3 regions of the Streptomyces sp. G45 genome follow, and region 3 is predicted to be linked to each of the others. Evidence: riboswitches for the same ligand, from Rfam matches in the RefSeq annotation. Region 3 holds a riboswitch; each other region holds the start of a gene.
What was found. A riboswitch is a leader RNA that binds a small molecule or an ion and turns the genes downstream of it on or off. The one in region 3 is predicted to bind cyclic di-AMP.
Positions count from the first base shown of each region.

Region 1: linked by a shared signal. The riboswitch ahead of ACOBQU_RS15225 (NlpC/P60 family protein) and the one ahead of ACOBQU_RS09910 (M23 family metallopeptidase) in region 3 are both predicted to bind cyclic di-AMP.
Region 2: linked by a shared signal. The riboswitch ahead of ACOBQU_RS20335 (M23 family metallopeptidase) and the one ahead of ACOBQU_RS09910 (M23 family metallopeptidase) in region 3 are both predicted to bind cyclic di-AMP.

Region 1 covers NZ_JBMUZU010000001.1:3,764,402-3,767,669, forward strand. The annotation lists gene pcrA (DNA helicase PcrA) at 1-1,315, opposite strand, end outside; cyclic di-AMP (ydaO/yuaA leader) riboswitch at 1,608-1,752, shown strand; gene ACOBQU_RS15225 (NlpC/P60 family protein) at 1,761-3,038, shown strand; gene ACOBQU_RS15230 (hypothetical protein) at 3,230-3,268, opposite strand, start outside.
Region 2 covers NZ_JBMUZU010000001.1:4,854,800-4,858,067, reverse strand. The annotation lists partial or broken gene ACOBQU_RS20340 (aldo/keto reductase) at 1-559, opposite strand, end outside; gene ACOBQU_RS20335 (M23 family metallopeptidase) at 774-1,880, opposite strand; cyclic di-AMP (ydaO/yuaA leader) riboswitch at 1,892-2,072, opposite strand; gene ACOBQU_RS20330 (PP2C family protein-serine/threonine phosphatase) at 2,308-3,268, opposite strand, start outside.
Region 3 covers NZ_JBMUZU010000001.1:2,508,492-2,511,759, reverse strand. The annotation lists gene ACOBQU_RS09915 (M16 family metallopeptidase) at 1-775, shown strand, start outside; cyclic di-AMP (ydaO/yuaA leader) riboswitch at 1,137-1,296, shown strand; gene ACOBQU_RS09910 (M23 family metallopeptidase) at 1,310-2,143, shown strand; gene ACOBQU_RS09905 (GntR family transcriptional regulator) at 2,479-3,174, shown strand.

The DNA.
Region 1 (3,268 bases), 1.3 Mb from region 3:
TCGCGACGTCGCCCGCCTTGGCGTCGCCCGCGTCCGTGAGGCGGTCGATCTCGTCGGCGACGAACTGGGCCTCGTCGTGCTCCGTGTCCGCGACGTAGCCGGTGATGCGGGCGCCCGCGCCCTGGTTGGTCCACAGGTTCTTCGGGCGGCGGGACTCGTTGCGCTCGATGACGGCGTTGGCGGCGCTGAGGATCGTCTGGGTGGAGCGGTAGTTCTGCTCCAGGAGGATCGTGGTCGCGTCCGGGTAGTCCTCCTCGAACTGGAGGATGTTGCGGATGGTGGCGCCGCGGAAGGCGTAGATCGACTGGTCGGCGTCACCGACGACGCACAGCTCGGCCGGGCCCTCGGCCCCGCCTGCGCCACCGCCTTCGCCCCCGCCGCCGTCCTCGCCGTCGGAGTCCTGCCGGGAGGGGCCGACCAGCTCGCGCACGAGGGCGTACTGGGCGTGGTTGGTGTCCTGGTACTCGTCGACCATCACGTGGCGGAAGCGGCGGCGGTAGTGCTCGGCGACGTCCGGGAAGGCGCGCAGCAGGTTGACCGTCGTCATGATCAGGTCGTCGAAGTCGAGGGCGTTGGCCTCGCGGAGGCGCGACTGGTACATCGCGTACGCCTGGGCGAGGGTCTTCTCGAAGCCGTCGGCGGCCTGGGCGGCGAAGTCCTCCTCGTCGACCAGCTCGTTCTTCAGGTTGGAGATCTTGGCGCTGAACGACTTCGGCGGGAACTTCTTCGGATCCAGGTCGAGGTCCCGGCAGACCAGCGCCATCAGGCGCTTGGAGTCCGCGGCGTCGTAGATCGAGAACGAGGACGTGAAGCCCAGCTTCTTGTACTCGCGGCGCAGGATGCGCACGCACGCGCTGTGGAACGTCGACACCCACATCGCGTTCGCCCGCGGGCCCACGAGCTGCTCGACGCGCTCCTTCATCTCGCCCGCGGCCTTGTTCGTGAAGGTGATCGCGAGGATCTGGCCGGGGTGCACGCCGCGCTCGGCGAGCAGGTACGCGATGCGGTGCGTGAGGACGCGGGTCTTGCCGGAGCCCGCGCCCGCGACGATGAGCAGCGGGGAGCCCGCGTGCACCACGGCCGCGCGCTGGTTCTCGTTCAGCCCGTCCAGGAGGGCGGCCGGGTCGATCGCCGGGCGCGGGGCGCCGTCCCGGTAGTACGCGTCCCGGTCCACGGGCGCGTCGAACTTCCCGTCGAACAGGTCGTCCGGAACGGTCTCCGGGGCGCTGTCCTCGGGCGGCGGCGGGGGCTCCTCCTCGGCACCCTGTGGGGGTGTGAGGTCCGCCAGGAAGCTGTCGTCAAAGAGGCTGCTCATCGCCTCCCGAGTCTAGGCGGACCCACTGACAACCCGCCCCGGGTTCCGGCCAACCCCGCCCTGCCCCCGGCCACTCCCCTCGGTCACCGTGCGGTCACCCTATGCGATGGCGCCCCCCTGTCGCGCCACAGGCCCCGCAGCGCGACGAAAACGTATCGGGCATATCGAACACCAACCTTCCCCGGCGCCACAGGAGTTGGCTAGCGTGCCCCGCGGGCCGCACGTCCCCCAACCGGCGAACCACGCCGGACCGCGCGGCCTCCGCCGAGTCCGGCGCACCGCGTGACGCCACGGTCACGTGACGCTTCCGGAGCCGGGGACCCACCACGATCCCGGGGTGAATCGGTCCCGTACCTCCGTACGGGACGGTAGGGCAGCCTTCCGATCCGTCCGCCCGAACCCGACAGCTAACCCGGTAGGCGGTCCACGGAAGGAGTCGCCGACCTTGGCGTCGCACCGCAAGCCACGCAGCCGCCCGGCCCGCATACGCACGACCCCCGCCCTCGGCATCACGACGGCCGCCCTCACCTCGGTGGCCCTGCTCTCGCAGAGCGCGAACGCCGCGCCGTCCGCCCCCACGCGCCCCCACGCCCCCTCCGCGCCGGGCAAGCCGTCCCTCGAAGAGGTCCAGAGGAAGGTCGACGCCCTCTACCGGCAGGCGGGCACGGCCACGCAGAGGTACAACGCGGCCAAGGAGCGCACCGACCGGCAGCGCAAGAAGGTCGACCGCCTCCTGGACGACGTGGCCCGCCGCACCGACCGCCTCAACGACGCCCGCCGTCGGCTGGGCTCCTTCGCCGCCGCGCAGTACCGCACCGGCACCGTCTCCGAGACCGCCACGATGATGCTCGCCGACGACCCGAAGGGGTTCTTCGACCAGAACCACCTCGCCGACCGCCTCACGAGCCGCCAGAAGAAGGCCGTCGACGACTTCCAGACGCAGACCGTCGCCGCGACCAAGCAGCGCGCGAAGGCCGCCAAGAGCCTGAAGTCGCTCCAGGACTCCCGCGACGACCTGCGGACGAGCAAGCGGACCGTCCAGACCAAGCTGAGCGAGGCCCGCGGCCTCCTGTCGAAGCTGACCGCCGAGGAGAAGGCGCGGCTCGCCGCCATCGAGAAGCGGAAGGAGGCCGCGGCCCAGCGCAGGGCGGCCGAACTCGCGCGCAAGCAGGCGGAGGCCGAGCGCGAGCGGAAGGCCGAGGAGGCGGAGCGGCGGCGCGAGCGGGAACGCGAACGGGAGCGGGAGCAGGACTCCGGTACGGGGTCGGGGTCCGGGACGGGGGCCGGGTCAGGGTCGGGGTCCGGCTCGGACGGCGGCTCAGGGACAGGGTCAGGGTCCGGCTCCGGGTCTGGCAGCACGGACAGCGGTTACGCCGCCAAGGCCGAGAAGGTGATCGCCTTCGCCGAGCAGCAGATCGGCAAGCCCTATGTGTGGGGCGCCACCGGGCCCGGCTCCTACGACTGCTCCGGGCTCACCCAGGCCGCGTGGAAGACCGCGGGGATCTCGCTGCCGCGGACCACCTGGGACCAGGTGAAGGTCGGCACGAAGGTCTCGGCGGCGAACGCCAAGCGCGGCGACCTGGTCTTCTTCTACGACGACATCAGCCACGTCGGGATCTACATCGGCGACGGCAAGATGATCCACGCCCCGAAGCCCGGCGCGAACGTCCGCGTCGAGTCGATCTACTCCATGCCGATCCACAGCGTGACACGCCCCGCGTAACCCTCCGGCCGGACGGCGCCCCGTCTCCGTAGAGACCCGTCTCCGTAGAGACCCGTCTCCGTAGAGATCTGTCTCCGAAGAGACCCGTCTCCTACGGAGAGGCCCGCCTTCTCAGGGAGCAGGGCGATACGACGGCGGGCCCGCGCCCCTGTCAGGGTGCGGGCCCGCTCACGCGCGCGGCGGCCGTCCGCTCAGGTCCACAGGACGGCGATGAAGATGTTCGCCGTCGT
Region 2 (3,268 bases), 2.3 Mb from region 3:
ACCAGGTTGTAGTGCGGCTGGATCGCCACGTACCGCACCAGGCCCTCGCGGTCGGAGAAGTCCAGGAACTCCTGGAGGCGCTCGGCGGTGATGTTCGACGCGGCGATGGCGCGCACCTTGCCCGCGCGCACCAGTTCGTCGAGGGCGGTGAGGACCTCCTCGACGGGCACGGACGGGTCGTCGTAGTGCGTGTAGTACAGGTCGATGTAGTCGGTGCCGAGGCGGCGCAGGGACTCCTCCGCCGCGGACTTGATGGTGGCCGCGGCGAGGCCCTTGTGGTCGGGGTGGGCGCCGACCTTGGTGGCGATGACGACGTCGGAGCGGTTGCCGCGCGCGGCCAGCCACCGGCCGAGTATGGTCTCGGACTCGCCGCCCTGGTTGCCGTCCACCCAGGCGGAGTAGACGTCGGCGGTGTCGACGAAGTTGCCGCCCGCGGCCGTGTAGGCGTCGAGCACGGCGAAGGACTCCGCCTGGTCGGCGGTCCAGCCGAAGACGTTGCCGCCGAGGGCGAGGGGAAGACTTCGAGGTCGGACGGGCCCAGTGGGCGAAGAGTGGTCATACGGGTGATCAACGCCCTTGCGGACAGCGGAATTCCGGTGTCCGGCGCGGGAAGCGGGGCGGGGCGGGGCGGAGGGCGGCGCGGGTGTCGGGGCGCGGGGGCGTGACCGACGGCCCTGACGTCGGGGGGTCGTCGCCAGGGCCGCCGGAACCTGGGAGGGCCTTGGGGGCCGGGAGTCCCTTGGGGGGCCGGAAGGCCCTTAGAGGGTGAGGCCTTAGGGGGTGAGGCCCTTGTCGCGCAGCCACGCGAGGGGGTCGACGGTGCCGCCGCCGCTCGTGTGGACCTCCATGTGGAGGTGCGCGCCGGTGACGTTGCCGGTGGCGCCGACGCGGCCGATGACCTGGCCGGTGGTGACCTTCTGGCCGACGCTGACGCTCATCGAGGACTGGTGGCAGTACCAGATCTCGGTGCCGTCCTCCAGCTCCAGGACCGTGCGGTAGCCGTAGGCACCGGCGAGGCCCGCCTCCTTGATGGTGCCGGTGTGGACGGCCTTGAGGAGGGTACCCGCGGGGGCGGCGAAGTCGAGGCCGGTGTGGTGGCCGGAGGACCACATGGTGCCGGAGTCGCCGAAGTGGGAGGTGAGGGTGTACGACGAGGTGGGCAGCGCGTAGCTCTTGGCGAGCTTGGCGAGGCGCTCGGCCTCGCGCTTCTTGCGGGCCGCCTCCTCCTTCTTCCGCTTCTCCTCGGCGGCCTTGGCCTTGGCGGCGGCCTCCGCCTTGCCCTGCTGGGCCCTGGCCTGCTCGGCGGCCTTCTGCACGGCGGCGTCCTGGGCCTGCTGGCGCAGGGCGTCGTCGGCCTGGTGCCGCTGGTTCTCGGCCTGCTGGAGGATGCGGGCGCGCAGCGCCTCACCGGCGTCGGTGCCGCCCCGCTGGGCGTCGGCGTCGGGGACGCCCGCGGAGCTGAGGGGCGCGGCCGCGGCGGCCGTCTCCGGCGCCGACGGCGCGTCGTCGGATATCAGGGAGCCCACGCCGGGCAGCGACTCGGCGGCGGACGCCACGTCCGGCAGCGAGATGGAGACCGGCGGCTTGCCGCCCTGCGCCGTGGCGATGCCGCCCGCGCCGACGGCGGCGATGACGCCGACGCCGAGGACGGTGGAGCTGCGGGCGAGGCCGCCGCCGCCCTTCTTGTGGATGCGGTGCTTGCCGCGCACCGGCCGGACGGACTCCGCGGTGGGGTTCCACTCCTCCCAGGGCTGATCGGGCCCGGGGTAGGCGGCGTAGGGGGCGGTGTCGGCGAAGCCGGGGTAGTCACCGGGACCGGCGGTGGCCGGGTCGTCGTTCGGCACCTGAAGCGCTTGCGGAGCAGGCCGGTTGGACGCCACTGGGGCGCACTCCTTTCCTTCCTTCTCGCCTACCGGGTTAGCTGACGGGTTCGGAGCAGGAAGGTCTCCTACGGGCAGGCCGCGCGGACGCGGGGGCCTACGGGGGACGTAGACCGCGTACGCGAGAAGAGCCCGATTCACCCCAAGATGGTGGTTCCCCGGCTCCCTTGCGGGATTAGGCGTGTGCGCACGGAGCCGTCTCTCGTGACGGCTGGGACGACCGCGCTGCGTTATCGAACGTTAATAGACAGCGGGGCCGTATTCCAAGCCGTTCCGGTTGATCGTTAACGCTTACGCCACGAACACAACGGGACATCAGCGCCTGGAACGGGGCGAGTTGAGCCGCCCTCGTGACGCTGCGCGCCGGACTCGATCTCCGTACGCGGCTGACGCCCCGTCAAGTGCGGAGCACAGGGGCGTGGATCAGTCACGGGCTGTGACGGGGCCGCCGTACCGCGAGCAGCGCGAGATCGTCCGTGGCGCCGCCCCCGGTGTGTGCGATGACCTCCGCCACGAGCGTCGAGACGAGCGCCTCGGGGGCGTCGTCGCCCGCGAAGACCCGGCCGCCGAGCCGGGCCACGGGGTCGTAGAAGACGCCGTGCGCGTCGCGTGCCTCGGTGAGCCCGTCGGTGTACAGCAGCAGCGTGGAGCCGGGCGGGAACTCCGTCTCGTCGGCTCGGTCGGGCCAGCCGCCCAGCTCGCCCATGCCGAGCGGCAGCGCGGGCTCGGACGGCGCCAGGACGCACATCCGCCCGTCGTCGCGCAGCACCAGCGGCTCGGGGTGGCCGCGGTTGAGGACGCGTACGACGCCGTCGCCGCGCGGGATCTCGGCGAGCACGGCGGTGGTGAACCCCTCGAAGGCGTCCAGGCCGTCGCGCCGTGTGCCCTCCCGGGCGAGCGCCCGCTCCAGGCGCTGCGCGACCGCCTCCAGGGTGGCCTCCTGCTCGGCCGCCTCCCGGAAGGCGCCGATGACGACGGCGACCGCCGCCACCGCGCCCATGCCCTTGCCGCGTACGTCGCCGACGATGACGCGGACGCCGTGCGCGGTGTCCTGCACCGCGTACAGGTCGCCGCCGATGAACGCGTCGGCCTGCGCGGCCTCGTAGCGCGCGGCGACGTCCAGGCCGCCGATGCGGGCCTCCGGCTGGGGCAGCACGGCGCGCTGGGCGGCCTCGGCGATGGAGCGGGCGGAGGCGAGCCGGGCGTCGCCGCGGCGGACGACGCGGTTGATGACGACGGCGAGCGCGCCCACGGTCAGCATCGTCGCGAGCCCGGTGAGCACCTCCACGTCGCCGTCGGCGCCGCTGTTCAGGCGCAGCGCGAGCACGGCCGCGCAGGACACCAGGGCGGTCACGAGCGTGCCGCGCAGCGAGGAGAACGGGGCCGCG
Region 3 (3,268 bases):
GCGCCCCGCGGCGGCCACCGCCGTCGTCGTCGGCGACCTCACGGGCACCGACCTGGACGCCGTCCTCGCCGACACCCTCGGCGCCTGGACCGGCGGCCCGGCCGAGCCGCGCCCGGTGCCCCCGGTGACCGCCGACGACAGGGGCCGGGTCGTCATCGTGGACCGCCCCGGCGCCGTGCAGACGCAGCTCCTCATCGGCCGCGTCGGCGCGGACCGGCACGCCCGCGTGTGGCCCGCCCAGGTCCTCGGCACGTACTGCCTGGGCGGCACCCTCACCTCGCGCCTCGACCGCGTCCTGCGCGAGGAGAAGGGGTACACATACGGGGTGCGCGCCTTCAGTCAGGTGCTGCGCTCCGCGCCGGACGGCTCCGGCAGCGCCATGCTCGCCATCAGCGGCTCCGTGGACACGCCCAACACGGGCCCGGCGCTCGACGACCTGTGGAAGGTGCTGCGCACCCTCGCCGCGGAGGGCCTCACGGACGCCGAGCGCGACGTCGCCGTGCAGAACCTGGTGGGCGTGGCCCCGCTGAAGTACGAGACGGCCGCGGCGGTCGCCGCCACCCTCGCCGACCAGGTCGAGCAGCACCTCCCGGACGACTTCCAGGCCCATTTGTACCGGCAGTTGGCCGAGACCGGCACCGTCGAGGCCACCGCGGCCGTCGTCAGCGCCTTCCCGAGCGACCGCCTGGTGACGGTCCTCGTGGGTGACGCGGCGCAGATCGCGGAGCCCGTGAAGGCGCTCGGCATCGGCGAGGTGACGGTCGTCACCGGCTGAGCGGCGGGCCCGCCGCCACGCGCATGGCCGGGCCCGCCGCCACGCGCATGGCCGGGCCCGCCACTGCGCGCATGGCCGGGCCCGCCACTGCGCGGGCCGACAGGCCCGCCGCCACCCCCGCCAAGCAGGTTCGGCACCGCCCGGACAAACCGGCACCAACACCGCGTAACTCAAGGGACCCCGGAGGCTCAAGAAGCCCCTGGGGTCCCTGCATGCCGCCATATGTCCGAATTGACAGGGAGGTTGGGTGTCTGCCGTGTGGCGTGCGCTACAAAAGCCGGGATCCGTTTGTCGATTGAAAGAAGAGCCGTTTAGCGTCGATCCGGCTGTCCGTCAGGCAGTACGCCGCGTCCGCGGCACCGGACAGTCATCGCCGAGTCCCCGTACGGCGCGAGCCAGGGGAGCCGGGGACCCAAGTCCCCTGGGGTGAATCGGACGCCTTGCCGCGCGGCGAGGAGCCCGTAGGAGACCTTCCTGCTCCGAACCCGTCAGCTAACCCGGTAGGCGAGAAGGAAGGAAAGGACCAGCCGCTTCATGGCGCTCATCCGCCCGACCGGCAAGCACCGCCGCCCGAGCCGCCTCACGCGCACCACGGCCAGCGCCGCCGGTGTCGCCGCGCTCACCACCACCGGCGTCATCTCGGGCCTCGCCGCTCCGGCGCTCGCCGCCGACGCGCCCGCCGACCACGCGACCACCGGCCTGACCCCGGCCATCTCCGTCGGCGACTCCCTGGCCAGCGAGATCGACACGCAGGCCGCCGTGCAGAAGCAGGCCGCCATCGACGCCGCGGCGCAGAAGCAGGCCGAGGAAGCGGCGCGCCAGAAGGCCGCCGAGCAGAAGCGCCGTGCGGAGGCCGCCGCGAAGGCCAAGGCGGAGGCCAAGGCGAAGAAGGAGCGCGAGGCCCGTGAGGCCCGCGAGGCCAAGGAGCGCGCCGCCCGCGACGCCGAGCGCAAGCGCCTGAACGCCTACGTGGCCCCGGTCAGCGGCTCGTACGTCTCCACCGCCTACAAGGCGGGCGGCGGCATGTGGTCCTCCGGCAGCCACACCGGCATCGACTTCCACGCCGCGTCCGGCACCTCGGTCAAGGCCGTCGGCGCGGGCACCGTCGTCGAGGCGGGCTGGGGCGGCGCCTACGGCAACAACGTCGTGATCAAGATGAACGACGGCACGTACACGCAGTACGGCCACCTGTCCTCCCTCAGCGTCACCGTCGGCCAGACCGTGACCCCCGGCCAGCAGATCGGCCTGTCCGGCTCCACCGGCAACTCCTCCGGCCCGCACCTCCACTTCGAGGCCCGCACCGGCGCCGACTACGGCTCGGACATCGACCCGATCGCGTACCTGCGCTCCCACGGCGTCAACGTCTGACCCGGCACGCGTCGCCCTCGACGCGACCTCACCGTACGAAAGCCGTACGAAAGCCCCGGCTCCCCGTGCCGGGGCTTTCGGCGTCACGGGACCGGAAGCCCGAAGTCCGAAGCGCAATCCCCCCCCGGGAGCCCAATGCCCGGGGCCGAGGCTCGTCCGGCCCGAGGCCCGACCGGCCCATACCCCGGGACCTGGGACCTGTGGCCAAAAGATATCCATGGAATCCGCGCACCGTCGGAAAACCCGGCCCCCTGCCATAGAGTCCGTAGAGCCCATAGAGCCCTTGGCATCCAAAGAGCCCTCGGGCATAAGGGGAATTGACGCGGAGGTCCGTCATGCGTATTCCCGCACACTCGGTGTGCACGGCCATCCGGGACGACATCGTCGCCGGTGTCTACGAACGCGGCACGCGCCTCACCGAAGAACTGCTGGCCCGACGCTACGGAGTCTCCCGCGTCCCCGTGCGCGAGGCCCTGCGCACCCTGGAGGCGGAGGGCTTCGTCGTCACGCGCAGGCACGCGGGCGCATGCGTCGCCGAGCCCACCGAGCAGGACGCCGCCGACCTCCTCGAGGTCCGCACGCTCCTGGAGCCGCTGGCCGCCGCCCGCGCCGCGCAGCGGCGCACGGACGCCCATCTGAAGGTGCTGCGCGGCCTCGTGCGGCTCGGCCAGGAGCGGGCCCGGCGCGGCGGCGGCGAGGAACTGCGCTCGCTCGACGCCTGGTTCCACGAGACGCTCGCCCAGGCCTCCGCGAGCCCGGGCCTGATCGCCCTGCTCACGCAGTTGCGCCACAAGATGGCGTGGATGTACGTGGAGCAGGTCCCGGCGGTGCCCGAGCGGACCTGGGCGGGGCACGCCGCGGTCGTCGACGCCGTCGCCCGCCGCGACATGGAGCGCGCGCGGGCGCTCACCACCCTGGACGCCGAGCGCGCGGCGTCCGCCTGCCGTCCCCGTATCGCGGGTACCGCGGGCCGCGCCGGACGTGTGAGGGATTCGCAACACGCCGTCAACAGAGTGGGCGTACGGAATTAACGGCGGCGCCGTACACAAGGAACGGGGAAAGGCGCGCCGCCGAGTTTCAGAGCGTGCGGGCGTCCAGTGCTTCCGGTATTCCCTTTCCGTGCCC